Regions from separate parts of the Vibrio aquimaris genome, predicted to be linked through region 1. Evidence: predicted binding sites of a transcription regulator. Region 1 holds the regulator's gene; the other holds the start of a gene.

Region 1 (16,700 bases):
ACAGCGATGGATGCTTACTTAATCGACGACAAGCGTAAGCTACATGTTTGTGGTAACAACCCAAATTGTGAAGGTTATGTCGTAGAACATGGTGAGTTTACTGTAAAAGGTTACGATGGGCCTGTAGTCGACTGCGATAAGTGTGGCAGCGATATGGTGCTGAAAAACGGGCGTTTTGGTAAGTACATGGATTGCACAAGTGAGTCATGCAAAAACACTCGTAAGATCCTTAAAAATGGTGAAGTAGCACCACCGAAAGAAGATCCAGTTCATTTTCCAGAGCTTCCATGTGAAAACTCAGATGCTTACTTTGTTCTAAGAGATGGTGCATCAGGACTGTTTCTTGCTGCGAGTACTTTCCCTAAATCTCGTGAAACTCGCGCTCCACTAGTGGAAGAGTTGGTTAGGTTTAAAGATCGCATCTCTCCTAAGTTTCACTACTTAACTACCGCTCCAGAGAAGGATCCTGACGGGCGTTCTATGGTAGTTAGATTCAGCCGTAAATCGAAGGAGAATTACGTACGGTCAGAGATAGACGGTAAACCATCCGGATACACAGCTTTGTTCGTCGACGGTAAGTGGGAAATCACAGATAAGCGTAAAAAGTCAGCGAAGTAACACTAAACAAAATTCACACGCCAAAGCAGCCACATAATGTGGCTGCTTTTTTATTGTTACAAAGTGAGCATCCAAGGTTTTAAGGCTAGAGGTTGATCATACTCTGCGCGCCAACGCTCGGAGTATGACATGTTTTGAATTGTAAATTTATGGAAATGGGGTAAGTTATAGTAAACCGAGTGCATATTTCGTAACGCTTGAACATGATGTAATCGATGTACAGGGGCATAGATGCTGACTTATTTCGTATGTTTGTGTGTTGACAAGTTTGCCAATTGAAAGATAGCGATAAACTTTGGAATGGGTACTTGTCCAAAGTATACGAGCATGGAGAGTATAGAATGGCTGGTGTGTTAGGAATGATCCTCGCGGGTGGAGAAGGCTCTCGTCTTCGCCCATTGACTGAACCTCGTAGCAAGCCTGCAGTACCATTTGGTGGAAGCTACCGCCTTATTGATTTTGCCCTGAATAACTTTGTTAATGCGGATTTAATGCGTATTTATGTATTAACGCAGTTCAAATCTCAATCGCTGTTTCATCATCTAAAAAAAGGTTGGAATATTAGTGGTATAACCGATAGATTTATCGATCCTATTCCTGCTCAAATGAGAACAGGGAAACGTTGGTATGAAGGCACAGCGGATGCAATATACCAAAACTTACGCTTTATGGAGTTAGCAGAACCTGAACAAGTGTGTATTTTTGGTTCTGATCACATCTATAAAATGGATATTAAACAGGTTCTCGATTTTCATAAACAGAAACACGCTTCACTGACAGTCTCCGCACTTCGTGTCCCTCTCTCTGAGGCTTCAAGCTTCGGGGTGATTGAAATAGACGAAGACAATCGGATGATTGGTTTCGAAGAAAAGCCCACTTATCCTAAGTCTATACCTGGCGACCCAGAGCATGCGCTGGTTTCAATGGGTAACTATATATTTGAAGCTCAGCCTCTGTTCGCTGAGTTGATAGAAGATGCTGATAACCCAAACTCTTCTCATGATTTTGGCAAGGATATTATTCCTAAAATGTTCCCTCGTGGAGATGTTTTTGTCTATGACTTTAGCCAGAATCGAATTCCTGGTGAGAAAGAAGCGGTTTATTGGCGAGATGTTGGGACGATTGATTCCTACTGGCAGGCTCATATGGATCTGCTGAAGAAAGATGCACCTTTTTCTCTCTATAACCGCAGTTGGCCACTGCATACTTTTTATCCCGCTTTACCACCTGCTACTTTCAGTGACTCTGACAATAGGCGAGTGCAAATCATCGATAGTTTAGTGTGCAACGGAAGCTATGTAAGGTGCTCACGGATAGAGAAATCTGTATTAGGGTTTCGGAGTAATATAGCTTCTGCTTGTGATATTAGCGAAAGTATCTTGATGGGTGATGTTAAGGTCGGTGAAGGCTGTGTGCTTCGCCGTGTCATTGTAGATAAAAATGTGGATATTGCTCCTGATACCCGAATAGGTGTAGACCTAGAACAAGACAAGAAACGATTTCATGTCTCCGATGATGGTATTGTTGTTATCCCGAAAGGAGCGCGAGTTGGGTACTAAGAATTTATCGATTCTGTATGTTGCATCAGAAGTAGAAGGTTTAATCAAAAGTGGTGGTTTAGCGGATGTGGCAAAGGCTTTACCTGAGGCTCTAGTCGCTCTAGATCTGGACGTTCGAATTACTTTACCAGCCTATCAGCAAATATCTCAGCTTGACCAAGCACAAGTCATATTAGACTCTCAACTCGAGCATTGGCCACGCACTGAATACAGGGTTTTGAAATTAAATGTATCTAACATAGATATCTATGCTATTGATTGCCCGAAGTATTTTAATCGCCCCGACATGTATGCGGTAAGCAATCAAGCTTACAGTGACAATGGTGAGCGTTTTTCATTTTTTAGTGCAGCTTGCCTTGATATGTTACCTAAGCTGGGCTTTCGGCCAGATATCGTTCATGCCAATGACTGGCACACGGGTTTTGTACCCTACCTTCTAAAATACCGTTATAGGGAAACTAGGTTTTACTCTGAGATGAAGAGTGTCATAACGATACACAACGCTGTATTTAAGGGCGTTTTTAGTTATGACGATCTTCTTTGCTTACCGGAGATGCAGACAAGGTATGCCCCTGATGCGGCGGTGAGTTCGACCCATGTCACAATGCTCAAAGCTGGGGTCATGACAGCTGACAAAATCACTGCAGTGAGCCCAACTTATGCAGAAGAGCTTAAGACTGAACTAGGTAGTCATGGAATGTCGAAGGAATTTAAATCGCGTGAGGAGGATTTAGTCGGCATTTTAAATGGTTGTGATTACTCTGTTTGGAGCCCCGTCACGGATCCTTACTTACCAGTCAGCTATCAAGCTAATCATGAGAGTATGACGAAAGGCAAACAAGCATGTAAACGTGCTTTACAAGCCAAATTGGGGTTAGAGTGTACAGATATTGCAGTGTACGGAATGGTTTGCCGCTTAACCAACCAGAAGGGTATTCAGTATTTATTACCCATACTCGAGCGATTCCTAAAGTATAAAGTACAGTTTGTTGTGGTTGGGACAGGTGATCCAGAATTAGCGCGTAAGCTTATTGAGATTGAAATCAAGCATAGTGATCGATTTAAGTTTGTCGAGGCTTATAGCGAGGAACTTGCACACCTTATAGAAGCTGGCTCGGATATATTTGTGATGCCATCAGAGTTTGAGCCTTGTGGATTAAATCAAATTTATAGCATGTCGTATGGTACTCTGCCTATTGTTCGAGGAGTAGGTGGGCTTAAAGATACAGTTCTTGATTATGCGTCAGATCCTAAGATTGCGACTGGTTTTATTTTTCATCAGCCTACATCGCGTGACTTGTTGTTAACACTGCAAGAATCCTTATTGCTCTATGAGCAGCAGCGTGACGAATTTAACCGTGTTCAGCTTAATGCAATGAAGCAAAATTTCAGCTGGAGTATTGCCGCTGATCATTATTTGAGCTTATATAAAAGTATAGTGAATGAGTCGTATGGCTTAGCTATGTGCACAGCCTGATATCTGACATATTAATTGATTTTTTAGGAGTTATGGATGGTTTCATTTGTGATATATTGCACGGAATTGAATTTATAATCGGATTTAATCTGAGCTATGACTCAAGAGCTACTTTTTCATAAGACCTACCAACACCCCACAAGTGATGAATGGGTTGTGTTCGTTCATGGAGCTGGAGGAAGCTCCTCTATTTGGTTCAAGCAAATCAAGGCTTATCGACAACACTTTAATTTGCTATTGGTCGATCTCCGTGGGCATGGTCAGTCTCGTCCGCTTATCAAAGATCTGATCTCAAATCGTTATACGTTTAAATCAGTGACTGCAGATATACTAAAAGTTTTAGATCATCTAAAAATAGGATCGGCACATTTTGTCGGTATGTCTCTCGGGACCATCATAGTAAGAAATTTAGCTGAAATGTCAGCAGATAGAGTTAAGTCTATGGTTTTAGGTGGTGCTGTTACCAGACTGAACACTCGTTCTCAGATACTGGCTAAATTGGGTAACTTATTTAAACACATAGTTCCATACATATGGTTGTATAGTCTGTTCGCTTATATTGTTATGCCTCAAAAAGCGCAGAAAGAATCTCGTCATTTGTTTATTCGAGAGGCAAAAAAGCTTTGCCAGAAGGAGTTTAAACGTTGGTTTATTTTAACAACGGACGTGAATCCTCTTATGCGTTACTTTAAAGATAAAGAGTTACCTATTCCGACTCTCTACTTGATGGGAGAATTGGATTACATGTTTCTGCCGCCTGTCAAAGAGATGGTTGCTGTCCATGACAGAAGTACTTTATTTGAGATCCCAAATTGTGGCCATGTATGCAATATTGAGCGGCCTGAAGTTTTTAACCAATATTCTATAGAGTTTATTCAAAAACTTTCACATAAATGATAGGTATAGTCATTGCTGTGATTGAATGATTTAAAAGTAAGATCATCGTTTTATAGGATTGCTAATTGCCTTCTGATGTAATCAATCTGCTAATATCTAGCGCAGCCCTCGTAAAGCTCATCACCTAGTTCATTTTCTTTGATATGCCACCCATTTCTTCTTAATAATCAGCTTTTTATATTTATTTTCTTGCATTTATACTAATTTTTGTTTTATCAATAGGTGTGAATGTTATTCGTTTGGCTTTATAAAACTAAAATTAAATCCTTTTATATCAGATATTTATATATGAAGTGTAATTAAATTAACATATGTGTATATGATTTCTACTGAATGACCTATAAATTCTAACTTATTGTTTATTAGAGGTTATTAGTTACCCTGATGTACTAAAGTAGCGGTTGTACTTATTCATCATGCTTTTCTTGCTACTTGCTCTGGCTTTGAGTGAGTGTTTTTAATCTTCATTTATAGTTGGGTGGACTTACCTTATGCATCAATCTAAGTGTTTTATTGATTCAAAGTACCTATTAACACTGATAAAAGTGGCGAAATACCGTAGTGTAACCGCTGCTGCTGAGTCACTATTTATGACTCAGCCTGCGGTATCTCAGCAAATAAAAAAAATTGAAAGTACAGTAGGTGTTGAAGTCTTTGACAGACGGGGTGGTTTTGAGCTGACTCATCACGGAAAAATTCTTTTAGAGCATGCCAAAAAGATGCTAAGCATGAATGAAAGCTTATTCGAGCAGTTAAAGAGCGTTAACTTAGGTCGCCGACTTGATATTGCGGTGGAAGATGTATTTTGCCCTAGAGTCATCGAATGTATTTTGAAAGAGTTTAAAGCCTTGGATTATCGAGAGCTTTCCTTTACCAGCTTCAGTCTTGAACACTGTCCTCCAGTGGAAGAATATGACCTTATATTTACGACAGAAAGGTTACCTAAAGGTCGAGGGACATCGCATCACTTGGACACGGTTAGTCATAGTATTGTGCGTTCTAAAACTTGTTCTAGTTCTCCAACAAGGGTAGTTTTTTCAAGCACTTTGACTAAGTCATATGTCAGAAATGTCCTCATGGATCATAAAATCCCACTGGATAATATTACTTATTGGCATGCTACGAGTTCTTCAACCCTTATAAATAGCGAGCTTGAATTACCCGGCACTGTGGTCGTATGTCCTGACTGGTCTGTAACGAGTGAAGGGTATGTAAAAACACCCCTATCTCAACTAATCAATATGTACGTATGGAGCAGTGATAATGGAGTAACTAAAATTGCCTCATCTGATGTTCCAACACGCGCACTTCATCTATGTAAATAAGCTGAGTAAGTGGCACTGAAGGTCAAAATGTCGATTTTTAGTATTAGTTACTTTTGTTCAATGTGGTTGTTGATTTTTTGTTATGATATAACATATCATATTCGGCGACGGTATTGATGGTGATTACTTAACTTTTTTGATGTTAGGTACCCCATCTAATTGGGAAGTTCGTTTATAAATGGGGAGAGCTCATGCTTCAGGTTATGAAAACATCAGCGGAATTAACAATGCCTATAGCGGAATCGCCAAGTGTATTGAGTGAAATATATCGAGATGAGCATAACATTGCTGTGTGGGAACGAGACCTTCCTAATAAACTGATTCATAGCATCAAGCATATGTTGATTTATGAATCTAATTTGGCGTTAGTTCAAACAGTTACGCCTAGTAATGTCGACGACTGGATAATGCATAAGTTATCAAACTATGAGTGTGCCGAGCCACTTGCTAAAGACATTGCGTTAATCGTTGATATGTTCTGTTGTTTGTTTGATTTGGGTGCGGCAGGGCTAAGACTCACCAGTATAAATGAACCTATGTGTCCAAAATTTCACGTTGATCATATCCCTTGCCGTTTAGTTTCAACTTATACCGGTACTGCCACAGAATGGCATGGAAACGATGGTTTGGACCGCAGCAAATTGGGTGCCGGTAGCTTGGGGAAACCCGATCACTTGTCTGGTTTATATAGTGAACAGTCGGCAATAAACAGATTGTCTACTGGAGATGTGGCTTTGTTGAAGGGAAGTGGCTGGGAGGGGAATGAAAGTCGCGGGTTGGTACATCGTTCACCTCAGAACCTCAATCAAGAACCTAGACTCCTACTGACATTAGATATGGTTTAATCAGATAGTGACTATCTTTTAGCAAATTATCTTATAAAGCCCTTCATTATACACTATCAAAAGACTTCAACTTTTTGAGGTGAGCTTAGATAACTCTGGAAAGGTTTTATGTCAAAAAAGAAATACAATGAATAAATTCTTTCATGTTTGAAAATTATTTTTTTTCAACCTGAATTAAATTAATAAAGGTTCATGAACACAGTTTTATTTTTATTGTGTCTATATAATCCTCTGATAGGATTTAACTATGGATATGATAATGGAAGTCAACTCAAGTTTTTCACCCTCTGCTAGTGCCAGAGTTAATCGCTCAGAAAAAAGTTCGTATCAGCCGTCTTTTAATATCAAAAGAGTTTTTAACTGCTGTTTGCCTGAGCAAGAATTAAATTCAAATGAAGAACACTTAAACAACTTAGAATATGGTGTTTTTGATAAGCCTAAGGCCGCTCATACTATCCAAGTTTTTACTCATAATAATGCGAACCAAACAATGAGTAGCGAAATGTGTGAATCGATTCTTACTAGTACATCAGATATTGTTTTTATATCTACAGAAGAAATGAAGAACCTCTCAGGAGTAATGAGAGAGACTATTAATGGCTCTAAGTATGTGATTGTCTATAATAGCGCCCAAAAAATGCTGACAGTCACCAAACCTAAAGAACTGTTTTCCTTGTTCACCAATCCAGCGTCAACCGCTCAGATTACACTGGTTAAAAAAGGGATAGCTGCACCCATTATAATTGATAAGTTCACTTATAGAGACGTGCTTAATAATCCAAATAAAGGTGGAACTATCACTATACAAAGCATTGACAGCATGAAATTTGCCATGGTAAATATTCACCTTGATTCAAGAGATCAAGATGAAAGAAAAAAAGAAATAAATGATTTGTTATGCAAAATTAATAACAAACATGCTGATATAGATAATATTATTATCGCTGGTGATTTTAATACTCGAAATAGAAAAGTTGATGGGCGAATAGTTAGAGCATTACAAGATAAAGAAAGCTTTAGATCTGAGCTGGGAGTTCCCCTTCAATATGAAATCACCTTGCCAATGATATCCCCACAGGAGAATACATATAAGTGGGAAGCAGGCTTAAATGCTGAAGCCAAGCAAGGTTCCAAAAGACAGAAAAATGGTGAAATGCAAACCGGGTACCTTGATGGCGTTGTCATTCTTACGCCAAAAGGCAAGATTAAAGATGAGACACTAAAGAGAAGTATAATCGTACCTGAGGGTAACTCGATTGTTGGGCCATCATTTGGCAGTGACCATCGCTCAGTTAGTGCGAAGTTCGCAATAGAGAAGATAGGTGCGTCCTAATAGATTGAAGCGAAAACGTATAAAGCGCCTTGAGGGCGCTTTATTCTTAGAGATCAGATTCGTCTCTATTGATCTCGCTACATTTCCAACACAGCCCAAATTGCTGCTCATTGAGCTCTCCACATTGGGTGCACTGCCATTTTAAATCTGGTGGTGTTTTTTGTTCATACTCTTCTATTATTGACAGCGCTTGTTCATGTTGACTGATATCCAAAAGCCATACACAGGGTGAGGTACTATCATCGAAAGGAAGTTCTCCTTGTAGCCCTACGATTCCATCTCCTCTGACTTGGCAATGTATTCGCTGTGATTTTAGAAGTTCACAGACTATATGAACTTCTATTACATTAGCGGTTGAGAAAATTTTCAAAATTAACTCTCATTTTGAGTTTGTGTGGCTCCTTTGAATTTTCCCATCACCCATTTAGTGACTACTGGGAATAGCCCAAGTAAAGCAAATGATAGTAATACAGGAGCAGATACGATACCCGATAGGCTTTCTATTTGTGCTAATTGTGTGCCTGCGTTGAGATAAACCGCTGTACCCGGTAGCATTCCCAATTGGCTTACTAGGTAAAAACGAGCAGTAGATATTGGTGTTAGCCCCATTAAAAGGTTTATTAGGAAGAAAGGAAACACAGGTATTAGGCGAAGCGAAAATAAATAGAATGCCCCATCTCTGGCCACTCCGTCATTGATTGCTTTTAATTTGTCGCCAAACTTGGTTTGCACCCAATCTCGAAGTAAAAAACGACTGCTGAGAAAGGCGAGAGTCGCACCTATGGTGCTTGCAAAAGAGACAAGTAAAAGACTGGCCCAAAAGCCGAATAAAGCCGCACCTAGAAGCGTCACCACGGCAGCGCCTGGAATGGAGAAAGCAGTAATGGCGACATAAGCTAGAAAATAACTTATAGCGGCTAGTGCAAAGTTGTTATTTATAAACTCAGATAGCGAGGCTTGTTGAGCTTTAGCATTTTCTAAAGTGAGATATTGACCAAAGTTAATGCCAAGAAACACAATCAATCCGACGAGCAGAATTCCTAACACGAGCTTTTTATTCATAGAGACTTCCTAAATATGAGTAAAGGGATATGAAAATAAGAACAGTTGAAGAGAAGTAAAATTTCAAACAGAAAAAAAAAGCCAACCTAGCTGGCTGACTTAGTTTCAAAGTATGTTGTGATTAGCTATTAAGAAGGCTTTCTAACTCCGCTCTGCGAGTAGTAGGAATCACTGACCAATGTTTACCTTTTATAGCGCCTTCTAAAGCCCAGAGCAACTCAATTGACACCTCCGCAGAGTGTGTTGCTTGAATCGCCTTAAACGCCTTTACTGACCCTATTTGTTCTAAATTCTCGACGCTATCGATTCCGGCTTTCTTTAACATACGTTCTGTTGCCAGTCGAAGGTTAGGTAAATCTTTAAGTCGAGTCGGCCTAGCTTTAGCTTGTGTCGTCTTTTCTTTCTTGGCTACTTCCAGAGAGCGATAGGCTAAAGAAAGCGCTCGCTCTTCACAAGATGCAATATTATCAGTTAACGCAAAGTATTTTGTAACGACGGGGAACCCACGTTTTTTATATACGTACGGTGTTAAACCCTCAGTTTTAAATTGATTGGCGAGTTTGTCATCGGCGCGGATGTGCAGCTTATCGTTAACGACTAATGCGAACATTATGTCGTCTGCGAAGATGCCGAATCCGCCGAACATTGAGCGCGATTTTATCTGACCAAGCTGATCAAAAAGTCGCATCGATTCTTTAAGTATTGGTTTATCCATGCTGTTTTATCTCGGTGTATATTTTATTATACGCCACCAAAGTCAGGTCCGAGAGATTAGCAAAATAATGCAGGTAAAATGTTGATAAAGAAGTCATACATTTTTTAGAACAAACACATATGGCTACCGAAACATCAAATCACCAGTCCATGTATTGTTTTAAACGGTATGATAGCTTGCATTATTGCCCATCGGCAACTCCGCTACCTTTCAGTTCCCTGAGTCAGGCCGGAAGCTTTGCGTCCCACTCTTTCGAGATGGTTTGCCCTGTTCGTGGCATTAGTCGAACAATTTAAGAATAAATAAGATTTGAGGTAAGTATCACATCATGATTGTATAAGTGTGATGCCGATCCAGATATTTTGTGTCAAAATGATAGATTCGGCTAATAGTTTAACTTATCAGCCGATTTGTATTCATTCACTTAGATTGTAAACCGTATCACGAACCACAATCTCTGGGTGCATTTCGAAAACACGCTTTTCATGCTCTTTATCTTTGATACGTTCCAAAAGGATTTCAAACGCATTTTTACCTACGCGACGTTTAGGTTGATGCACAGTAGTAAGTGGTGGAGAGAAGTATTCAGCGAGCTCTATATTGTCATAGCCAATAACTGAAATCTGTTCAGGTATTTGAATTCCTTTTTGCTGCAGCCTGCTCATTAGACCAAGAGCCATAGTATCATTGAAACAAAAGACAGCCGTTGGTTTGTTATCCATTGCGACAATTTGATCTGCGGCTAGCACAGCAGTGTCGCATTCGAAGTTGCCTTCGAGAATCCAGTCTTCGTTAATTTTTATGTTAGCTTCACTCATTGCTCTGCGAAACCCTTGGATACGTTCTTGGCACGCTGCTTTCTCAAAGTGTCCACTAAGACATGCGATATCTTTATGACCGTGATCGATCAGGAATTTTGTTGCTAGATAGCCGCCTTCTTCGGAGTTATCGATTATTTTATCGGCTTGAGAGCTTTCTGGGCCCCAGTCCATGATGACTTTAGGGATATCCTTCTGGCGGTCAAGCATATCACTAAGCTCTTCGGTTAGGTCGGAACACATTACCAGAATGCCATCAACACGTTTTTCGGCTAGCATACGTATATAATCGCGTTGTTTCTCATATATGCCACCAGTGTTACACAGTATGAGAGTATAGCCTTGGCGGTAACAATAGCTCTCTACACCATCGATGACTTCAGAAAAGAAAAGATTAGTAGATTGAGTGACAAGCATACCTATAGTACGGGTACTGTTGCACTTTAGGCTTCTCGCTACAGCGCTTGGAGCGTAGTTTAATTCAGTCACTGCCTCCATCACTTTTTCTTGTGTCGCTTCTGCAACAAAGCGCGTTTTATTTATTACATGAGAAACTGTCGTTGTAGACACGCCGGCTAAGCGTGCTACGTCTTTGATAGTGGCCATAAGGTTCTGTCCTGTCGATGACTGCCGTGAACTTGCATCAAAAATTTGTGTAAGTGGGCAGTAAGTATCAGAAACACAAAAACCGCCCTATTTAGCGGTTTATATCTAGTTCTGTCAGTTTTTATCGTTTTCGTTCTCGATTTTATATCGCAAACACTGTAAGGGCAAACAAAAACCTAAATCCTAGTAGGCTTTCCATCACATATTTGTGTCTAATTACTCACCTTTTAGATATGAGTAATCCTGTTTGATAAACGCAAGTGTGACTTCTGTCACTGATGCATAAAAGCCGAAGTTATCCAGTTTCAGACACTTATTTACAAATGAGGGGATCCAAGAGAGAAGGTGGGTTTCAATAAATTGTGCTTGTTTCTGCATCGAAGTTTCCATCGCCTCCGGTTGCATTAGCTTGTTGGAGCAAATGATTAGATGACCGAGAAAGTCTAATTCTACAGCAATGTGATCAGCCGGCTCATTAAGGTTTTTATTCACCTCTATTTGATATTGGTACATTAAGTTTTCCATTTCTGTGGCAGGTACGTCATTGAGCAGTCCTGAATCGCCAATATAGATAGAAGCGTAGGGTAGGGCAGAATCTTTATCGGATTTAAGAAACAGATTACAAAAGTCAGCCGCTAGTTCGAGTTGGGCATTGTTTCTGTCGAGCATACGATTAAGCGCATTTATTAGTTTGTCTGTACATGGCCTTAATTGCTCATTCTGCCCAAGTGCTGTTAGGAAGGAGCGAATTTGGGGCGAATGGTACTCTTCAAGTATCTCAGCAGAAAGTTCTTTGGCGAATAAACTTGATAACCACCAATAGATTTCGGCGCGCTTCTCATTTAAGGATTTGAGGTCGTCCATTAGATAATATTCTCCACACTTATGTAAGCTATCTGGGATAAAACTTGTGTTATCCATAAAATATCAGTTCGGTGTAGTTTAGGTTGTTTCAAATCAAAAAAAGAGTGCGTATGCACTTATAACCGACACAAATACTAGAATTATGACAGCTTATGAATAGAATACGAGTCAATAGGTTAGGTGTATGTAGTGGTGGAGATGGGTTATCACGTATTAATTGTCGAAGATGACGCAGTGACTCGAAGTAAATTGGTTGGCTATTTTCAGCATGAGGGTTATCAAGTATTTGAAGCTGAAAATGGTGAAGAAATGCGCGAATTAATCAAAAGTTGCAGTATTGACTTGGTGCTACTGGATATTAATCTGCCAGGTGAAGATGGACTTTTGTTGACTCGTGAACTTAGAAGCCAGTCAGATATAGGGATCATTTTAGTGACTGGGCGTACTGGTCACATAGATAAGATCGTTGGCCTGGAAATGGGAGCTGATGACTATGTGACCAAACCCTTTGAATTGAGAGAGTTAGTGGTTCGAGTCAAAAATTTACTCTGGCGCATAGGCTCTGTTCGCCAAGCAAAATCGGCTGCAAGCGCTCATAAGTTAGTTCGCTTTGCGCACTGGACATTCGATATACCAAGGCGCTCTCTAACAAAAGAAGGTAAGCCTGTGAAACTGACTAAGGCAGAGTATGAGCTGTTGGTGGCGCTATCTTCTTATCCCAATCAGGTACTAAGTCGTGAGAGAATTCTTAATATGATCAGCCACAGAGTTGAAGCACCTAATGACCGTACGATAGACGTTCTCATTAGACGGATGAGAGCCAAAATGGAGTGTGATCCTAAAAACCCTCAGCTATTTGTTACAGTGCATGGCGAAGGTTATATGTTCGCAGGAGAATAAAATAAAGAGTATACCGAGACATGCTCGGTATACATAGAATGTTAGGCGTCGCCATCAGGTACAGGGTTATCAGAGGCTATTCCTGCCTTGTGATCATTGTTTGAAGCCCAGTTGCGCAGAGTTTGCCATATCAATCCAAGCGTTTCATGCCAGTAAATTTCAGTTTGTTCGAGGTACACTGCTTTGGGCGAATATTTGTCCCAGACTTGTTCTACATTGCGTTGAGCTAGATAGTTAGTTGGTGCTGGATAGGGCTTTAATCCTGCAGAGTAAAACTCATTTAGTGCTCTTTTCATATGACTCGCTGATGTCACAACAACGAGCTTTTTACGTTTGACAAATGCTGCAGCTTGCCGAGCCTCTTCCCAAGTATCTCTCGCAGTTTCCAACAGAATAATATCGGATTTGGCAACGCCTAAGGCTAGCGCTACTTTTGCCATCATCCTAGCGTTGCTGACATCAGATCCCCCAGCATACCCAGATAAAATTAATTTTGAACCGGGATACATTCTCATCACTCTTATCCCTTCGGAAAGTCGCATTAGGCCGGTTCGGCTGAGTTCGGAAGTCGGGGGAATCTTATCGTCTACCACATGCCCACTACCAAGAACCATAACGTAATCTATGGTGCCATCTACTGGAAAGAATGCGGTGTATTGACGTTCGAGAGGGAGAAGAAGCCTTGATGCAATAGGCTGAAAAGAGATCAGAAAAATACCGATAAAGGAAAAGAGAACGACAAAACACCCCGTTTTTTGCTTTCGAGTAAACATAATGAGTGTTAGGCCGATAATCCCGATCATCAGCATGAGTGGTAAAGGCATTAACAGTGATGACACCACTTTTTTAAGCTCAAACATACTTAAATAGTCCGAAAAAACACCAATTGGTTTCAATTTAAGAGAATCTTTCTTTATATCTGCTTTCTATGTGACAAAATAGCAGAATGACAAGACATAATAACTTAACCTACCGTGACTGAAGATCGCAATTTCGACGACATCGCGCACAAGTTTGCAAAAAATATCTACGGGTCCGATAAAGGTGAAATACGCCAAGTGATTGTTTGGGAAGAACTTGAACAATTACTTTCCGCCATTAATGGTAGCAGGAAAAGTCTCTCTGTGCTCGATGCTGGTGGAGGATTAGCGCAAATTTCTCAAAAGCTAGCTAAACTCGGACATCGAATTACTTTGTGTGATATATCTTCGGAAATGTTGCAATTAGCTCGTCAAGAGATTGAAAAAAAAGGATTGCTTAAGCAGTATCGTTTGGTTCATTCCCCCGTGCAGAGCATAGGAAAGCATCTCCAAGAATCTGTTGATGTATTGATGTTCCATGCTGTGATGGAATGGTTAGTCGATCCACAAGCAGCTCTACAATACTTGCTGAATAAAGTAAAACCTGGTGGAGCTGCATCCATCATGTTCTATAACCATCACGGGTTGGTTTATAAGAATGTTGTGTGCGGCAATATCCCACATATATTGGATGGTATGCCGCATAGAAAGAGGTTTAAATTGCAGCCACAGAGAGGACTCAAACCAGAGGAAGTGTATCGATGGATAGAGGCGTCTGGTTTTGAGATTTGTGGTAAAGCCGGTATCCGATGTTTTAGTGATTATATTGGAAATAGGGAATACATGGGTGATTTCCAACCGCAAGACGTAGTGGCGCTTGAAAGAAAGTTATGTCGTCAGGAACCTTATCTATCAATGGGTCGCTACATACACGTATGGGCAAAAAAGAACAGGAATGATAATGGGTGAGATACTTGCCAATACTGCTGCTGAACAGCCAATTGATGAACTGGTCGGGTGGGTAAAGCAGCACGACTTTTCATTAAACTTGACGACCGAGCGTTTAGCTTTCCTGATTGCAATCGCTGTGTTAAGTAATGAAAGATTTGACGAAGAGTTGGGTGAAGGCGAATTGCATGATGCTTTTGCCATTGTCACTCGTTTGTTTGAATCCACAGGTGAGGCGACAGCATTTAGAGCCAACAATGCGATTAATGACATGGTAAAGCAGAGGTTAATAAGTCGTTTTACTAGTGAAATTAACGATGGTGCAAGTATTTATCGACTCTCACCGTTGGCGGTTGGAGTGACAGACTACTATCTTCGCTATCGAGAGTTTTCTAAGTTGCGGCTTTCAATCCAGCTATCCATGGTTGCTGATGAAATGTCAAAGGCGATTGAAGCAGCACAGAAGGGTGGAACGCCTGCTCATTGGAAGAAGAATGTATTTGGTGTCTTGAAATACTCCGTCGGTGAAATTTTTGATCAAATTGATCTTAACCAGCGAGTGATGGATGAGCAGCAGCAGGCAGTCAAAATTCAAATTGCTGAGCTGCTTAATAAAGATTGGCGCGAAGCCATCAATAATTGCGAAGCTTTACTTTCTGAAACTTCAAATACTCTGCGCGAGCTCCAAGACACGCTGCAAGCGGCCAGTGATGAATTGCAAACTCAGATCTTAGACATTCAAGAGATTGTTTATGGGCAAGAATCGTTGCAGTTTATCGAAGAGGCGTTATTTGGATTACAAATGAAACTGGACCGAATAACCAGTTGGGGGCAGCAGGCGATTGACTTATGGATCGGCTACGATAGGCACGTGCACAAGTTTATCAGGACTGCGATTGATATGGATAAAAATCGTGCCTTCAGCACGCGTTTGCGTCAGTCAGTCAAAGACTATGATGAATCTCCTTGGTTTCTTACTTACGCCGATGCAGAAAGGTTGGTTGACCTTAGGGACGAAGCCCTAGTGTTGAGAGATGATGAAGTTACAGGTCAAGTGCCTTTGGAAGTGGAATATGAAGAATATCAAAAGGTAAATAATGATCTGTCTGAACGCATCAGTAGCATGCTAAAAGTCCACAAAGAGCAGGGAACACCAATCCACTTAGGTGTCGTATTGAAAGATTATCTAGCCCAACACCCCAGAACCCACCATTTTGATTTAGCACGTATTGTCATTGACCAAGCAGTACGCCTCGGCTATTCCGAGTCCGATTATCAGGCGATCCAGCCTGATTGGCACGCGATCAACCAATACGGTGCAAAGGTACAAGCAAATGTCATCGACAGATACTAATGATTACATGCCAGAGAAACTGGCCAAAGCGATTACAAATCCCTTATTTCCAATGCTAGACAGCTTATTGCGTTCTGGCAGACACATATCAACCGATGACCTCGACAATCACGCCTTGTTGTCTGACTTTGAAGTTGAATTATCTTCGTTCTACCAGCGCTACAACACTGAGCTTATCAAAGCACCTGAAGGTTTTTTCTATCTTCGTCCTCGCTCGACTTCTCTTATCAATCGAAGCGTTTTGTCTGAGTTAGACATGTTGGTTGGTAAGGTGTTGTGTTTCTTATACCTAAGCCCAGAGCGATTGGCTCATGAGGGTATTTTTACTAACCAAGAGCTTTATGAAGAGTTGTTAGCCCTATCTGATGAGAAGAAACTCATGAAGCTAGTGACCAACAGAGCGACAGGCTCAGACTTGGATAAAGAGAAGCTTTTTGACAAGGTACGAACGTCTCTTCGTCGCCTAAGACGCCTTGGCATGATCATCAATATCGGTGAAACGGGCAAATTTAGTATTAGTGAATCTGTTTTTCGCTTTGGCGCTGATGTCCGTGTCGGTGATGATATTCGCGAAGCTCA
Region 2 (16,700 bases), 1.1 Mb from region 1:
TTGGCTTCATAAATATATGGAATTAACAGATCAAATGACCAACACAGAAGTCACTATGGAATACAAAACTATCTTTTTTATCGCTTCATAATATGAGCAGCTACCCAGTAGCTAGTCACATTTCGCGCATATTCTTTCCAAAGCAATATTTATAAGAATTTCTAAAGCATTTGAAGAAAGAGCCCAATCAAAAACATCTTTACTCGAACTAAGGCCTATTAAAGGGAGAGTTCTTTCCACATGAGTTCTGAAAGTACTATATTTTATGTTCAACTTTGATGATACAACTCTGCTATCGCATCTAAGACATAGTAAGGCTAAACAGTCAATCTGTCGCTGAGTAAGATTCAATTGAAGTAGCCTATTAACGGTCAAGTACATATCATCCCCAATTGCCTTTTTCACCACGTATGGATCGGGGGATATTTGTTCCATTACAGATGAAACTTTTACATCAGCGCAATACGCATGAATTCGTTGATCGAACATTACGAGCGTAGTTGTCCCCGAATAAAGAACAGGCTTACCCGTCGCTGCTACACCCAAGAACTCCCCTAAATGATCACCCTTAACTTGCCACTCAATACTGACCCTATCTTTCAATACCTCTAATGCTGTCTCTTTGTAATCAAGATTTGGGAAACCTCTAAACCACACTGAAAAGGCTTCTGATAGATGCTGACCACCTACACTTTGCTTAACGGGTGATTTAACTAATACCTGAGGGATAAGAAAGTCATCTAAATCTTGATGTTCACGTTCTCGCCATACATGCGACATAAAGCTTCGCGCCAGCTTACTCTTAGGGTCCCTGTGATACATACTCTACCAAGTTCGGGGTTGGGCCGATTACAAGCCTCTACACTAGAAGCTGATATCTCATCAATAATCATCATTGTTTCATATAGCACTAAAAATAGTAACCCTTAAGTGACCAAATATTCACGTTCATGCCTTAGGTATGGTCGATTACTCATTATTTTAGTTAAATCATTCTCACATATAATAACTTTTCTATAAAGATCAATAATTATGTATATAACTAACTTCATAAGCAATATAATGTTTTCCAATTTCATATAAACACAAAAAACAATAGGATATATTAATGAATAAGGTTGTACTTTGTACTTTCTGCTTTGGCATCGATAGCTCTTTCTGGATGCTCAAGTATCGTTAGTGAGTCAGATTATCCCGTCAGTATACATACTAATCCCGAAGGTGCGAGTTTCACTATCTCAAATGAGGGTGGACAGATAGTGTATAAAGGTATTACTCCCTCAAATATTACTCTCAGCGCTAGCGCTGGCTTTTTTGATGGAGAAACCTATACCTTTAAGCTAAAGAAAGAAGGCTACTTTGACAATACTTATGTATTGGAAAGTACGGTAGATGGTTGGTACTTCGGTAATATTCTTTTTGGAGGATTAATTGGACTGCTAGTTGTAGATCCTGCTACAGGTGCAATGTTCAGTCTTCCTGAGGAAGTGCATGTAGAACTATCAGAATCAATCACAGCCTCTGATTCTTTGGATGTAATTAGTATTGAAACACTTACAGAGCAGCAACGTAACAAGCTAGTAAGAATCTAATTTACCTTTTAAAAATATAGTTAAGAGGTTGCTATCGTCAGCCTCTTTTTTATAAATAGGTCATAATACTTCAGATTATATGAAGTACCATCAAGAAAGGATTATATCTTAATAAAAAAGCCGCTGTTCTATACAGCGGCTTTTAGATGTGGCGGAGAGATAGGGATTTGAACCCTAGATACGCTATTAACGTATGCCGGTTTTCAAGACCGGTGCTTTCAACCACTCAGCCATCTCTCCACAATATGTAATCTCACTAAAGTCTTACTTTATATTGCTTTAGTTCGATGTTGTTCAAAGCCTGGCGATGTCCTACTCTCACATGGGGAAGCCCCACACTACCATCGGCGCTATTGCGTTTCACTACTGAGTTCGGCATGGAGTCAGGTGGGTCCACAATGCTATGGTCGCCAAGCAAATTCTTTCTCTCTATCTCTAGAGAATAACTTGGAAAGCTGTTTTTTGTTCTTAACACATTCAATGTTCTAGTTGAGTCCATCAAAACCCTTTGGGTGTTGTATGGTTAAGCCTCACGGGCAATTAGTACAGGTTAGCTCAACGCCTCACAACGCTTACACACCCTGCCTATCAACGTTCTAGTCTCGAACAACCCTTTAGGACCCTCAAGGGATCAGGGAAGACTCATCTTAGGGCTCGCTTCCCGCTTAGATGCTTTCAGCGGTTATCGATTCCGAACTTAGCTACCGGGCAATGCGTCTGGCGACACAACCCGAACACCAGAGGTTCGTCCACTCCGGTCCTCTCGTACTAGGAGCAGCCCCCTTCAATCTTCCAACGCCCACGGCAGATAGGGACCGAACTGTCTCACGACGTTCTAAACCCAGCTCGCGTACCACTTTAAATGGCGAACAGCCATACCCTTGGGACCGACTTCAGCCCCAGGATGTGATGAGCCGACATCGAGGTGCCAAACACCGCCGTCGATATGAACTCTTGGGCGGTATCAGCCTGTTATCCCCGGAGTACCTTTTATCCGTTGAGCGATGGCCCTTCCATACAGAACCACCGGATCACTATGACCTGCTTTCGCACCTGCTCGAATTGTCATTCTCGCAGTCAAGCGGGCTTATGCCATTGCACTAACCTCACGATGTCCAACCGTGATTAGCCCACCTTCGTGCTCCTCCGTTACTCTTTGGGAGGAGACCGCCCCAGTCAAACTACCCACCAGGCACTGTCCTCAACCCAGATAATGGGTCTAAGTTAGAACATCAAACATACAAGGGTGGTATTTCAAGGATGGCTCCATGCACACTGGCGTGCACACTTCAAAGCCTCCCACCTATCCTACACATGTAGGCTCAATGTTCAGTGCCAAGCTGTAGTAAAGGTTCACGGGGTCTTTCCGTCTAGCCGCGGGTACACTGCATCTTCACAGCGATTTCAATTTCACTGAGTCTCGGGTGGAGACAGCGTGGCCATCATTACGCCATTCGTGCAGGTCGGAACTTACCCGACAAGGAATTTCGCTACCTTAGGACCGTTATAGTTACGGCCGCCGTTTACCGGGGCTTCGATCAAGAGCGTCGACTTACGTCTAACCCCATCAATTAACCTTCCGGCACCGGGCAGGCGTCACACCGTATACGTCATCTTACGATTTTGCACAGTGCTGTGTTTTTAATAAACAGTTGCAGCCACCTGGTATCTGCGACTCTCATTAGCTCCATCCGCGAGGGACTTCACCGACAAGAGCGTACCTTCTCCCGAAGTTACGGTACCATTTTGCCTAGTTCCTTCACCCGAGTTCTCTCAAGCGCCTTGGTATTCTCTACCCGACCACCTGTGTCGGTTTGGGGTACGATTCCTTACAATCTGAAGCTTAGAGGCTTTTCCTGGAAGCATGGCATCAATGACTTCACTACCGTAGTAGCTCGACATCGTGTCTCAGCCTTGTAGAGAGCCGGATTTACCTAACTCTCAAGCCTACGCACTTGAACCTGGACGACCGTCGCCAGGCCCACCTAGCCTTCTCCGTCCCCCCATCGCAATTGTAAGAAGTACGGGAATATTAACCCGTTTCCCATCGACTACGCCTTTCGGCCTCGCCTTAGGGGTCGACTTACCCTGCCCCGATTAACGTTGGACAGGAACCCTTGGTCTTCCGGCGAGGGGGTTTTTCACCCCCTTTATCGTTACTCATGTCAGCATTCGCACTTCTGATACCTCCAGCATGCTTTACAACACACCTTCAACGGCTTACAGAACGCTCCCCTACCCAATACGATAAATCGTATTGCCGCAGCTTCGGTTTACAGCTTAGCCCCGTTACATCTTCCGCGCAGGCCGACTCGACTAGTGAGCTATTACGCTTTCTTTAAATGATGGCTGCTTCTAAGCCAACATCCTAGCTGTCTAAGCCTTCCCACATCGTTTCCCACTTAGCTGTAATTTGGGACCTTAGCTGGCGGTCTGGGTTGTTTCCCTCTCCACGACGGACGTTAGCACCCGCCGTGTGTCTCCCGGATAGTACTTACTGGTATTCGGAGTTTGCAAAGGGTTGGTAAGTCGGGATGACCCCCTAGCCTTAACAGTGCTCTACCCCCAGTAGTATTCGTCCGAGGCTCTACCTAAATAGATTTCGGGGAGAACCAGCTATCTCCAGGTTTGATTGGCCTTTCACCCCTAGCCACAAGTCATCCGCTAATTTTTCAACATTAGTCGGTTCGGTCCTCCAGTTGATGTTACTCAACCTTCAACCTGCCCATGGCTAGATCACCTGGTTTCGGGTCTATATCCAGCAACTCGACGCCCAGTTAAGACTCGATTTCTCTACGGCTCCCCTAGATGGTTAACCTTGCTACTGAATATAAGTCGCTGACCCATTATACAAAAGGTACGCAGTCACAGGACAAGCCTGCTCCTACTGCTTGTACGTACACGGTTTCAGGTTCTATTTCACTCCCCTCACAGGGGTTCTTTTCGCCTTTCCCTCACGGTACTGGTTCACTATCGGTCAGTCAGTAGTATTTAGCCTTGGAGGATGGTCCCCCCATATTCAGACAGGATATCACGTGTCCCGCCCTACTCGATTTCACTGAACACGCGTCGTCAACTACGGGACTATCACCCTGTATCGTCGGACTTTCCAGACCGTTCGTCTAACGCGTGTAAAGCTTAAGGGCTAATCCAATTTCGCTCGCCGCTACTTTCGGAATCTCGGTTGATTTCTTTTCCTCGGGGTACTTAGATGTTTCAGTTCCCCCGGTTCGCTCTGTTAACCTATGAATTCAGTTAACAGTAACTGCTTATGCAGTTGGGTTTCCCCATTCGGAAATCCCAGACTCAAATGGTTTTTACTACCTAATCTGGGCTTATCGCAAGTTAATACGTCCTTCATCGCCTCTGACTGCCAAGGCATCCACCGTGTACGCTTAGTCACTTAACCATACAACCCCAAAGGGTCTTAGATTAAACAACCAAAGTGTCTGCAATTATTTAAACATGATGCAGACTCGATTTTGCCGGACTCAAATATAAACAACACACTAAGGCGTTGTTTCCAAGAACACTTGAATGTGTTTATTGGTGTTTATCTTTCGATAAACATTGAGAACTTTACAAACAATCTTATTCACAAAGAATCAAGATTGCTTTGTCAGCTTTCCAAATTGTTAAAGAGCGTTGTTTTCCCAAAGGGAAGCACATTATCTAAAGATTCTCGGCGTCATTTATCTAACCACATACGTTTACTGACGTGGTTTGGATAAAACAACCAAAAATACTTAGAGAATGGTGGGCGATACCGGGCTCGAACCAGTGACCCCCTGCTTGTAAGGCAGGTGCTCTCCCAACTGAGCTAATCGCCCATATTATCAAGAATGGTGGAGCTAAGCAGGATCGAACTGCTGACCTCCTGCGTGCAAGGCAGGCGCTCTCCCAGCTGAGCTATAGCCCCATATCTCGAGAGAATGGTGGGTCGTGCAGGATTCGAACCTGCGACCAATTGATTAAAAGTCAACTGCTCTACCAACTGAGCTAACGACCCTATGGTATCCCGTAGGGGAGTCGAACCCCTGTTACCGCCGTGAAAGGGCGGTGTCCTAGGCCTCTAGACGAACGGGACACTAAGTCGAAGATATTGGGATATCTTCTTTCTCTTAAACTACATAAACCATCAATCTGTGTGGACACTTGTCTCAATAATCATCGTATAAGGAGGTGATCCAGCGCCAGGTTCCCCTAGCGCTACCTTGTTACGACTTCACCCCAGTCATGAACCACAAAGTGGTGAGCGTCCCCCCGAAGGTTAAACTACCCACTTCTTTTGCAGCCCACTCCCATGGTGTGACGGGCGGTGTGTACAAGGCCCGGGAACGTATTCACCGTGGCATTCTGATCCACGATTACTAGCGATTCCGACTTCATGGAGTCGAGTTGCAGACTCCAATCCGGACTACGACGCACTTTTTGGGATTCGCTCACTTTCGCAAGTTGGCCGCCCTCTGTATGCGCCATTGTAGCACGTGTGTAGCCCTACTCGTAAGGGCCATGATGACTTGACGTCGTCCCCACCTTCCTCCGGTTTATCACCGGCAGTCTCCCTGGAGTTCCCACCCGAAGTGCTGGCAAACAAGGATAAGGGTTGCGCTCGTTGCGGGACTTAACCCAACATTTCACAACACGAGCTGACGACAGCCATGCAGCACCTGTCTCATAGTTCCCGAAGGCACCAATCCATCTCTGGAAAGTTCTATGGATGTCAAGAGTAGGTAAGGTTCTTCGCGTTGCATCGAATTAAACCACATGCTCCACCGCTTGTGCGGGCCCCCGTCAATTCATTTGAGTTTTAATCTTGCGACCGTACTCCCCAGGCGGTCTACTTAACGCGTTAGCTCCGAAAGCCACGGCTCAAGGCCACAACCTCCAAGTAGACATCGTTTACGGCGTGGACTACCAGGGTATCTAATCCTGTTTGCTCCCCACGCTTTCGCATCTGAGTGTCAGTATCTGTCCAGGGGGCCGCCTTCGCCACCGGTATTCCTTCAGATCTCTACGCATTTCACCGCTACACCTGAAATTCTACCCCCCTCTACAGTACTCTAGATGACCAGTTTCAAATGCTATTCCGAGGTTGAGCCCCGGGCTTTCACATCTGACTTAATCATCCACCTGCATGCGCTTTACGCCCAGTAATTCCGATTAACGCTCGCACCCTCCGTATTACCGCGGCTGCTGGCACGGAGTTAGCCGGTGCTTCTTCTGCAGCTAACGTCAAATGAGTATGCTATTAACATACCCACCTTCCTCACTGCTGAAAGTACTTTACAACCCGAAGGCCTTCTTCATACACGCGGCATGGCTGCATCAGGCTTGCGCCCATTGTGCAATATTCCCCACTGCTGCCTCCCGTAGGAGTCTGGACCGTGTCTCAGTTCCAGTGTGGCTGATCATCCTCTCAGACCAGCTAGGGATCGTCGCCTTGGTGAGCCCTTACCTCACCAACTAGCTAATCCCACCTGGGCATATCCTGACGCGAGAGGCCCGAAGGTCCCCCTCTTTGAGCCGAAGCTATTATGCGGTATTAGCCATCGTTTCCAATGGTTATCCCCCACATCAGGGCAATTTCCCAGGCATTACTCACCCGTCCGCCGCTCGACGCCGTTATCGTCACCCGAAGGGTCAGATAACTCGTTTCCGCTCGACTTGCATGTGTTAGGCCTGCCGCCAGCGTTCAATCTGAGCCATGATCAAACTCTTCAATTTAAAGTTTTGATTCCCTAAATAAATAGGGGAGGCTCAATGAATACTGAACATTACATAACGTAATGTTTGAATTGACTGTGCTCTTATTGGTGTTCACTTTTGAAAAAGTAAAACAAAACAGCTCAAGGCTGCTTCCCAATTCGAATGGTCACTTCGTATCATTGAAACCTAAATTGTTTCTAAAGAAACTATTTGGATTATCATCAACGAGTGCCCACACAGATTGATAGGTTTAGTTTGTTAAAGAGCGTTGTTATGAGTAAAACTCAAAACGGACGGCTATTCTAGCGAGATAAAGTTAAGTGTCAATCACTTTTTTAACTTAATTTTAAGCAATTTGCTTAACGCTTTTTTACCTTCTGAACCAAGGCGCTCAGTCAAATAAAACTTGACTGCGTTCCCGTGTCAGCGAGGGGGCATTATAGAGATCGGCTTCACATTGGCAAGCTCTTTTTTTAGTTTTTCTGAATTTTTTTATCGTTTGAAGATTTTCTATTCAATAATCTTCGTTTTTGCTACTTTGGGCCATAGAAAAGCTTAAATTTTCTAGATAAAAGGATAAAGAATGAACTCTCTCCGTAGCTACAAAAACATTCAACCCCAAATAGGCCAAAGAGTATATATAGATAACAGCTCTGTTATTGTTGGCGATATTCGCATTGGTCAAGACTCGAGCATCTGGCCACTTGTTGCTGCTAGAGGAGATGTTAACCATATCCACATAGGAGAACGAACCAACATACAAGATGGCAGTGTCCTCCACGTCACACATAAAAACGAAAAAAATCCAGAGGGCTTCCCACTTATAATAGGTAATGACGTTACCATTGGGCATAAGGTTATGCTTCACGGCTGCACAATCAGGGACCGAGTGCTAGTTGGCATGGGCGCTATCGTTCTTGACGGTGCAGTAATAGAAGCTGATGTAATGATAGGAGCAGGAAGCTTAGTACCACCAGGTAAAAAGCTTGAAAGTGGATTTTTATATGTGGGAAGTCCAGTGAAGCAAGCTCGTCCTTTAACAGAGGAAGAACGAGCTTTCCTGCTTAAATCGGCCAGTAACTATGTACAAAATAAAGAAGACTATCTCCACATGGTAAAAGACATCAATTACTAATCTCAATCATACCTGTTTGATCAAAGGCTTCATCTTCAATTAAGGCTTCAGCAAGCTCTTCAATCTCAAATCGGCACTGAGAAAAAACCGTCAATATATGCTGCTCATCTTTTAAAAGGCACCCAGACATCTTCTCTAGTGCCTTTTTGCTGATCTGACACTGTATAAGAGCTCCGCAGCACTGTGCTGGAAATAACACAACTTGTTTAGCTTCATTCCATGTCTGTATATCAGAAAACAAGATGGACTGATTCATGACTAACCCTCAAGGTGGTGTCTAAGTTCATCAAATACTGGCTCTATCTCGGGCCTAACACCTCGCCAGAGAAAGAAGCTTTCCGCAGCTTGGCCGACAAGCATGCCCAAACCATCGTAAACGGAGACGGTTCCACTATCTATTGCCCATTGGCAAAAAGAAGTATTACCTTTTCCATACATCATATCGTAAGCAACGCTGGATGATGAAAAAATCGCGCTAGAGATATCAGGCACCTCACCAGTTAAACTGGCAGATGTTGAGTTAATGATCACATTATATGTTTCCAGCACAGTATCCATTGATTGGGCAACAACCTCACCATAAGGCTGGAAAACTTCTGCCAATGCATGGGCCTTACTGTGTGTACGATTGGCAATCACTATCTTAGCTGGCCCCTGCTCAAGTAGCGGCTTTATAACCCCGCGAGCAGCCCCACCAGCACCAATAAGCAGAACACGAGCACCTTCAAGCTTTACCCCATGCCGAAGTAAGTCTTGAACAAGGCCTTCTCCATCAGTGTTATCACCTAATATTTGCCCATCAGCAAGTCTTTTCAGCGTATTAACCGCACCAGCAAGTTGAGCACGTTCAGTAAGCTTGGTCGCCATTCCAAAAGCCTGCTCTTTAAATGGTACTGTGACGTTACATCCTTGACCACCATGGTCAAAGAAAGCACGAACCGTTTCTTCAAATCTATCGATAGGCGCTTGCTCTGCGGTATAAGCGATAGGCTGGTCGGTTTGCTGTGCAAATAGCGTATGGATATATGGCGATTTACTCTGACTAATCGGATTACCAAAAACCGCATAACGCTCTTTCTGTTCTATCATGTCTTTAACCCAGTAAAAAAGGTTTACTCAATATCAATGACACTATCATCAACCCTCTCGGGAGCAAAGCCTACCAATCTCTTGGTTTTAGGAAATGCTTATAAAGCTCCGCTTCATGACTATCCTCTTCAACCTGATAGCCGTATTCCCAGCGAGCCAATGGCGGCATTGACATTAGAATTGACTCGGTTCGACCACCACTTTGTAATCCAAACAAAGTGCCGCGGTCAAAAACTAAATTAAACTCAACGTATCGACCGCGACGATATAACTGAAACTGGCGCTCTCTATCACCAAAGTCAGTGTCTTTACGTCGCTCAACTATGGGTAAATAGGCCTGAGTATACCCCTCACCAACCGCTTTTATATACGACAAGCATTTATCAAATTCCCAATGATTAAGATCATCGAAAAACAAGCCGCCAACTCCACGCGTTTCGTCACGATGAGGTAGATAGAAGTATTTGTCACACCAAGCTTTATGCTCGCGATAGACGTGCTCGCCAAACGGAGCACACACTTTCTTGGCGGTCTCGTGCCAATGGCGAGCATCTTCTTCGAATGGATAAAAAGGTGTTAAGTCAAAGCCACCGCCAAACCACCAGATAGGATCTTCACCGTCTTTTTCAGCAATGAAAAAGCGCACGTTAGCATGGGAGGTGGGGACATAGGGATTATTAGGGTGCATAACTAAGGATACGCCCATAGCTTCGAAACGTCGGCCCGCCAATTCTGGGCGATGAGCCGTTGCAGAAGCTGGCATTTCTTGGCCTTCTACATGTGAAAAATTCACTCCACCTTGCTCAAAAACTGCCCCATCAGTCATAACGCGGGTAAGACCTCCTCCACCTAGTTTCTCTCCGGGCTCTCGACTCCATGCATCTTGTTTAAACTTGGCGGCTCCATCTACCTGCTCCAACTGCTGACAAATTGAATCTTGTAGTTCAATTAAAAATTGCTTTACTGCTTGTTTGTTGATGGCTGACATTTGTTTTACTTCCCTAACAGAATTAACCTTGTCTCAACACTTGAGATGTTTTAGCGTCACGAATCTCACTCGGCTTATCTCTTCCACCCGTTTCACCAACCAAAATTGCCGACAATCGGTTTCCTAACTGCTGCTCTACTTCTTGCATTGTCATACAAGGAGGTTGACCACTCAAGTTAGCACTGGTCGAAGTTAACGGTTTTCCAAAAGCGTTACACATCTTTTGGACTAGGGGATGATCGGTAACACGAACCGCTATCGAATCGAACTGACCACTCACCAAGTTTGAAACTTTATCGCTGCACGGCATAATCCAAGTTACTGGACCAGGCCAAGTGCTATGGACTTGATTAAGTTGTTGCTCAGAAAGCTGAGACTCATCTATGTATGGCAATAACTGCTCATAGCTGGCAGCGATTAAAATCAAGCCTTTCTCAACAGGTCGTTGCTTTAACTCCAGCAGTTTTATAATGGCTTCTTGGCTATCGGGATCGCAACCAACACCAAACACACCTTCTGTTGGGTAAGCTATGACCTCACCATTGTTAAGAGCCGATAACACTTGCTCAAAATTATCCACTGATTTTTCCTGTCTGATTTGCACTTGAAGAACCAAAGTTTACAAATATTCTTCTTCAATGCCTAAAGCTATTTGATGACAAATTACACTCATCACAATCAAAAGCAGGCGCAAACGTTTGCTTGAGGTAAAAATCCTCGTATAATACGGGCAAATTTATCTGCTCATCTAAAAGAGTTGAATTAAGGAGTTGAAGATGAAAGTCGGTATCATCATGGGTTCTAAGTCTGATTGGCCAACCATGAAGCTGGCAGCAGAAATGCTGGATCAGTTTGGAGTGGAGTACGAAACAAAAGTAGTCTCAGCTCATCGCACCCCACAACTTCTTGCCGATTACGCCAACAGTGCTAAGCAGCGCGGATTAAAAGTGATTATTGCCGGCGCAGGTGGCGCTGCCCATTTACCAGGTATGGCTGCAGCTTTCACTAGTCTTCCTGTATTAGGTGTTCCAGTTCAATCGAGGGCTTTAAAAGGCATGGATTCCTTACTTTCAATCGTACAAATGCCAAAAGGCATTGCGGTTGGAACTCTCGCCATTGGCGAAGCGGGTGCAGCCAATGCAGGCATCCTAGCTGCACAAATCATAGGTACTCATGACGAAGCTGTGATGGAAAAAGTTGAAGCTTTTAGAGCTCGGCAAACCGAAACCGTTCTCGCTAACCCTAATCCAGCTGAGGAGTAACCCATGCAAGTGTTAGTGCTTGGCGCAGGTCAATTGGCACGTATGATGTCTTTAGCTGGCGCCCCTCTGGACATCAAGGTCATAGCCTATGACGTCGGTAGTGAAGAAATTATTCACCCTCTGACACAAGAAAAAATCGGCAAAGGACTAGCGAATGCCATTGAGAAAGCCGATGTCATTAGCGCTGAATTTGAGCATATACCGCATCCAATCTTAGATGAGTGCCAAGAAAGTGGGAAGCTTCTGCCCTCACCTGAGGCAATAAAGTGTGGCGGTGACCGACGCATGGAAAAAGCGCTACTGGATAAAGCCAAAGTTCGCAGCGCCAAGTATCATGTTATTCAAACCAAAGAGGATTTCACTCAAGCACTCGAGCAGATTGGCATCCCTATGGTGCTTAAAAGCGCCCTAGGTGGATATGACGGCAAGGGTCAATGGCGTCTGAAAAGCCATGATCAGATAGAATCGGCTTGGCAAGAGATGAAAATCTGTATTGAATCAACAAATGATCAAGCCATTGTTGCTGAAGAATTCGTGCCATTTAACCGGGAAGTCTCCTTAGTTGGCGCTCGCGCAAAAGATGGCACAATCAAGGTTTATCCGTTAGCAGAAAATATCCACACTGAGGGTGTATTGAGCATATCAACCGCTATTGCTGATAATGAATTGCAGCAACAAGCGGAAACTATGTTCACTGCTGTTGCTAATCAACTTGACTACATCGGAGTGCTGGCACTTGAGTTCTTTGATCTCGATGGCACCTTGCTTGTCAACGAAATCGCGCCTCGCGTTCATAATTCCGGTCATTGGACACAACAAGGTGCTGAAACCTGTCAATTTGAGAATCACCTTAGAGCGGTATGTGGAATGCCTCTTGGCAGTACAAAGCTTGTCCGTGAAACTTCTATGATCAATATCCTCGGAGAAGATAGCTTACCATCTGAGGTCTTTGAATTGTCGGGATGTCATGTACACTGGTATGGTAAAGAGAAGCGAGCTGGGCGGAAAATGGGCCATATTAATGTCTGCGGTGATTACACAGGTGAGCTACAACGAAAACTTGCTAATCTGTCTAACCTATTGGACTCCTCCGCCTTTCCTGCGGTTCAGCAATGGCGCGATAAAGCGAGCAATTAACAAACCAAGTCAGACGGCGCTATTCATAGCGCCGTTTTTTCTTCAATTAAAGCCTGTGTGTAACCACATTTTCGGTCAGCACATTGAAGCTTATTGCCATTGGCAAGCGTCTTCTCGACCAGTAAAGGAAAACCACATTGCTCACAGCAACCTTTCACGGGTGGCTGATTAAGCGCAAAACGGCATTTAGGGAAGTTGTCACAGGCATAGAAGGTTTTACCAAAGCGGTTTTTTCTCTCAACCAATTGGCCTTTGTGACATTCGGGGCAGGCTATGTCAGCACATGGGGCTGACTTGGCTTCTTGGTCTAGCGATTCTAAATGGGAGCAGTTTGGATAATCACTGCAACCGATAAACATGCCATAACGACCATGACGCAGCACTAACTCTTGGCCACACTCGGGGCAAGGTACCCCTAACTCTTTAACAACATGACCATCATTTTGATGAAGTGGCTGAACATAATCGCAACTAGGGTACAAGCTGCAGCCAAGAAAAACGCCATGTTTACCATGACGAAGTTGAAGCTGCCCATTGCCTTGCTGAGAGCGACATTTAGGGCATGCTTTTTGTTCTAAAGCGTGCTCATGGGCAGAGAACAACTGATTATCTATTTTACCACTCATACGCTCTAATGAAGAATACCCTGCTCTTTAGTGTACAGAAGCTCTTCCATTAGGGTATAAGCATTTTCATTCCCCGGCACATTAAACAGCACCATAAGCACGATCCACTTTAAATCATCCAACTCAAACTCATCAGTCTCTAACCCCATAATACGGTCGATGACCATTTCACGAGTTTCAGTGGACAAAACGTTAACTTGCTCAAGGAATGTTAAAAAGCCACGAGATTCAATGTTCAGTCTCAAACATTCTTTCTCGGTATAAATACGTGTCGATGTTGACGTGCTGCAAATTGAAATCGCCGCATGCGTTTCGCTCTGTTGTAATGCTGCTAACTCTTCGAGCCAAACAAGGGCTTTATATATGTCTTTTTGATGAAAACCGGCACGAATTAATTCTTCTTCCAGCTCATCTTGATTGACCTGTAACTCTGCATCGCTATGGATGTAAGTCTCAAACAGATACATAAGGATATCCATCATCATAGCTCGCCCCTCCCCTTTCGAATATAGCCACCAGAAACTGCAACAACGTGCCCTAAGAGCTCAAGCTCTAAAAGCTGCATCATGACATCTTGAACAGGTATATTGGTCCTGCTTGCAAGAATATCAACAGGTATAGCCTTACTACCTACGTTAGCTAACAGGTGAGGAAATGGCAATTCTTCTTTGCAATCAATTTGTTCAAATGCTTCCGTCGTCTCTTTCGATGGGTGAAAATTAGACCAACGTATCAAACAATCTATTTCATCAATAATGTCTGATACCTGTTGAACCAAACAGGCTCCCTGCTTTATCAACCAATTACAGCCACGGGCTTGGCTGTGATGGATAGAACCTGGGATAGCAAAAACTTCCCGGCCTTGCTCGCTAGCGTATCGAGCGGTGATAAGCGATCCACTTTTTTCCGCTGCTTCAACAACTAATACACCTAAAGACAAGCCGCTAATAATACGATTGCGCCGAGGGAAATTCTCTGCTTTTGGCTTTGCATTGGGGTGAAATTCAGACACCAAAGCTCCCTGAGATGCAATTTTTTGCGCAAGCTCTTGATGACGAGCGGGATAAATATTATTTAATCCACAACCTAAAACCGCCACTGTGCCTCCCCCTACTTGCATAGCGCCATCATGAGCATAACCATCCACTCCTAATGCCATACCACTGGTGATAACCAAGTCTTGCCTAGCCAACTGCATAGCAAAATTTCTTGCAAGATTAAGACCGTCAATACTGGCGTTGCGGCTGCCGACGATGGCAATTTGTGGCTCTTGTAAGCCACTGAGTTCACCTTCAATAAAAAGCACTGGAGGCGCGGAGTCTATTTGTTTTAGTTGCTCAGGATAACCAAGATCATCAAAGGTTAGAATATACCTGCTTATACCATTGGATTGCCATTCAAGACACTCATCGACGTCTTTGAGCGCTTGATGCTTGAGATATTGAATTTGCCGAGAGTTAAAACCCAACGCGCTTAGCGCTTGGGAAGATGACGGGACTATATTGGAGGGCGAATCAATAGCAACAATTTTCTGAAAAGTCTTAGGACCAACTCTTGGTGTAAAGTACAAACTTAGCCAAGCTCTTAGCTCATCACTTTTATTAGGGGAATCACTCAGATGGCACCTCTATATTTCTAGCATGTTACTCAGTATATAAATTGAACGAGAATAGCCAAGCAAACCTGATTAGTGCTCAACTGGCTTTAATTCAGGAAAAACAGTTAAAAGCAATAACCATGCTGTCATTTAGGTGGTAAAATGTCTAGAATTGACCCAGTAAACTTTATCCTGATTCAGCTCAGTTCAAAATTTCGAGTGTATATGTCTGTATTACAAGTATTAACATTTCCAGATGATCGCCTACGCACGGTAGCAAAACCAGTGGAACAGGTGACACCTGAGATTCAAAAGCTCGTCGACGACATGATTGAAACCATGTACGACGAAGAAGGAATTGGCCTTGCTGCCACTCAAGTTGATGTTCACAAACGTGTCGTCGTGATTGATATATCAGAGACACGCGATCAGCCTATGGTTCTTATCAACCCTGAAATCACTGAAAAACGTGGTGAAGATGGCATCGAAGAAGGCTGTTTGTCTGTTCCTGGTGCGAGAGCCTTGGTGCCAAGAGCTGCGGAAGTAACGGTAAAAGCGCTTGATCGAGATGGCGAAGAATTCACATTTGAAGCAGACGACCTGCTAGCAATTTGCGTTCAACATGAACTTGACCACTTACAAGGTAAGCTGTTTGTCGACTACTTGTCGCCTTTGAAACGTAAGCGTATCCAAGAAAAACTGGCAAAAATAAAACGTTTTAACGAAAAAAACGCCAGTAAAGCCTAACAAATAAGCAAAGGAACCCACTTTGAGCAAACCTTTAAAGATTGTTTTTGCTGGTACTCCTGACTTCGCCGCCCGTCATTTGGCGGCGTTGTTGTCTTCTGAGCATGAGGTTATCGCAGTATACACTCAACCTGATCGACCAGCGGGGCGCGGGAAGAAAATCACCGCTAGCCCAGTAAAAACCTTGGCAATTGAGCATAATATCCCTGTTTACCAGCCAGAAAACTTCAAGTCCGACCAAGACAAGCAAGATTTAGCCAGTCTAAAAGCAGACCTTATGGTCGTTGTCGCTTATGGCCTACTACTGCCTCAAGCAGTACTCGACACGCCAAAGCTTGGTTGTATCAATGTCCATGGTTCCATTTTGCCAAGGTGGCGCGGTGCAGCACCGATTCAGCGCTCAATTTGGGCGGGCGATGAGCAAACGGGCGTGACCATTATGCAAATGGATATTGGCTTGGACACAGGAGATATGCTGAAAATTGCTACTCTGCCTATCGAGCCACAAGATACCAGCGCATCTATGTACGACAAACTCGCTGAACTTGGCCCCAAAGCTTTGATCGACTGTCTTGGCGAAATAGCCAATGAATCAGCAAGCGCAGAAAAGCAAGATGACAACCAAGCCAATTACGCCGAAAAACTTAGCAAAGAAGAAGCTCGCATTGATTGGAGTGACGATGCTAAGCACATTGAACGCTGCGTAAGGGCTTTCAACCCTTGGCCAATCAGTCACTTTGTTGCTGGCGATAAAAGCATTAAAGTCTGGCAGAGCAAAGTGGTGCAGCAAGACACTAACCAGGCCCCGGGAACTATAA

The links. The regulator PurR, encoded in region 1, represses purine synthesis genes. The targets are predictions, from matches to a motif close to TNANGNAAACGTTTNCNTNA.
Region 2: the regulator PurR is predicted to act here: its motif matches at 11,200-11,219, upstream of purE (5-(carboxyamino)imidazole ribonucleotide mutase).

The regions. Positions count from the first base shown of each region.
Region 1 is NZ_CP045350.1:1,131,031-1,147,730, forward strand. Features, by position in the region: gene topA (type I DNA topoisomerase) at 1-618, shown strand, start outside; gene glgC (glucose-1-phosphate adenylyltransferase) at 960-2,177, shown strand; gene glgA (glycogen synthase GlgA) at 2,167-3,654, shown strand; gene FIV01_RS05385 (alpha/beta fold hydrolase) at 3,751-4,551, shown strand; gene FIV01_RS05390 (LysR family transcriptional regulator) at 5,043-5,876, shown strand; gene FIV01_RS05395 (DUF1826 domain-containing protein) at 6,068-6,721, shown strand; gene FIV01_RS05400 (endonuclease/exonuclease/phosphatase family protein) at 6,969-8,054, shown strand; gene FIV01_RS05405 (putative signal transducing protein) at 8,101-8,424, opposite strand; gene FIV01_RS05410 (TVP38/TMEM64 family protein) at 8,427-9,116, opposite strand; gene FIV01_RS05415 (TfoX/Sxy family DNA transformation protein) at 9,238-9,831, opposite strand; cyclic di-GMP riboswitch class I at 10,022-10,108, opposite strand; gene purR (HTH-type transcriptional repressor PurR) at 10,248-11,255, opposite strand; gene torD (molecular chaperone TorD) at 11,472-12,119, opposite strand; gene torR (two-component system response regulator TorR) at 12,318-13,019, shown strand; gene elyC (envelope biogenesis factor ElyC) at 13,061-13,879, opposite strand; gene cmoM (tRNA uridine 5-oxyacetic acid(34) methyltransferase CmoM) at 13,994-14,788, shown strand; gene mukF (chromosome partition protein MukF) at 14,781-16,121, shown strand; gene mukE (chromosome partition protein MukE) at 16,102-16,700, shown strand, end outside.
Region 2 is NZ_CP045350.1:73,559-90,258, reverse strand. Features, by position in the region: gene FIV01_RS00420 (class I SAM-dependent methyltransferase) at 1-91, shown strand, start outside; gene FIV01_RS00415 (ester cyclase) at 112-822, opposite strand; gene FIV01_RS00410 (peptidase associated/transthyretin-like domain-containing protein) at 1,119-1,592, shown strand; tRNA gene FIV01_RS00405 (tRNA-Ser) at 1,742-1,832, opposite strand; rRNA gene rrf (5S ribosomal RNA) at 1,892-2,007, opposite strand; rRNA gene FIV01_RS00395 (23S ribosomal RNA) at 2,112-5,001, opposite strand; tRNA gene FIV01_RS00390 (tRNA-Val) at 5,347-5,422, opposite strand; tRNA gene FIV01_RS00385 (tRNA-Ala) at 5,436-5,511, opposite strand; tRNA gene FIV01_RS00380 (tRNA-Lys) at 5,526-5,601, opposite strand; tRNA gene FIV01_RS00375 (tRNA-Glu) at 5,604-5,679, opposite strand; rRNA gene FIV01_RS00370 (16S ribosomal RNA) at 5,768-7,319, opposite strand; gene FIV01_RS00365 (gamma carbonic anhydrase family protein) at 7,885-8,436, shown strand; gene FIV01_RS00360 (DUF1488 family protein) at 8,426-8,692, opposite strand; gene aroE (shikimate dehydrogenase) at 8,695-9,525, opposite strand; gene hemF (oxygen-dependent coproporphyrinogen oxidase) at 9,596-10,513, opposite strand; gene tsaC (L-threonylcarbamoyladenylate synthase type 1 TsaC) at 10,536-11,093, opposite strand; gene purE (5-(carboxyamino)imidazole ribonucleotide mutase) at 11,290-11,775, shown strand; gene FIV01_RS00335 (5-(carboxyamino)imidazole ribonucleotide synthase) at 11,779-12,912, shown strand; gene FIV01_RS00330 (DNA topoisomerase family protein) at 12,936-13,538, opposite strand; gene FIV01_RS00325 (DUF494 family protein) at 13,544-14,023, opposite strand; gene dprA (DNA-processing protein DprA) at 14,020-15,108, opposite strand; gene def (peptide deformylase) at 15,361-15,882, shown strand; gene fmt (methionyl-tRNA formyltransferase) at 15,905-16,700, shown strand, end outside.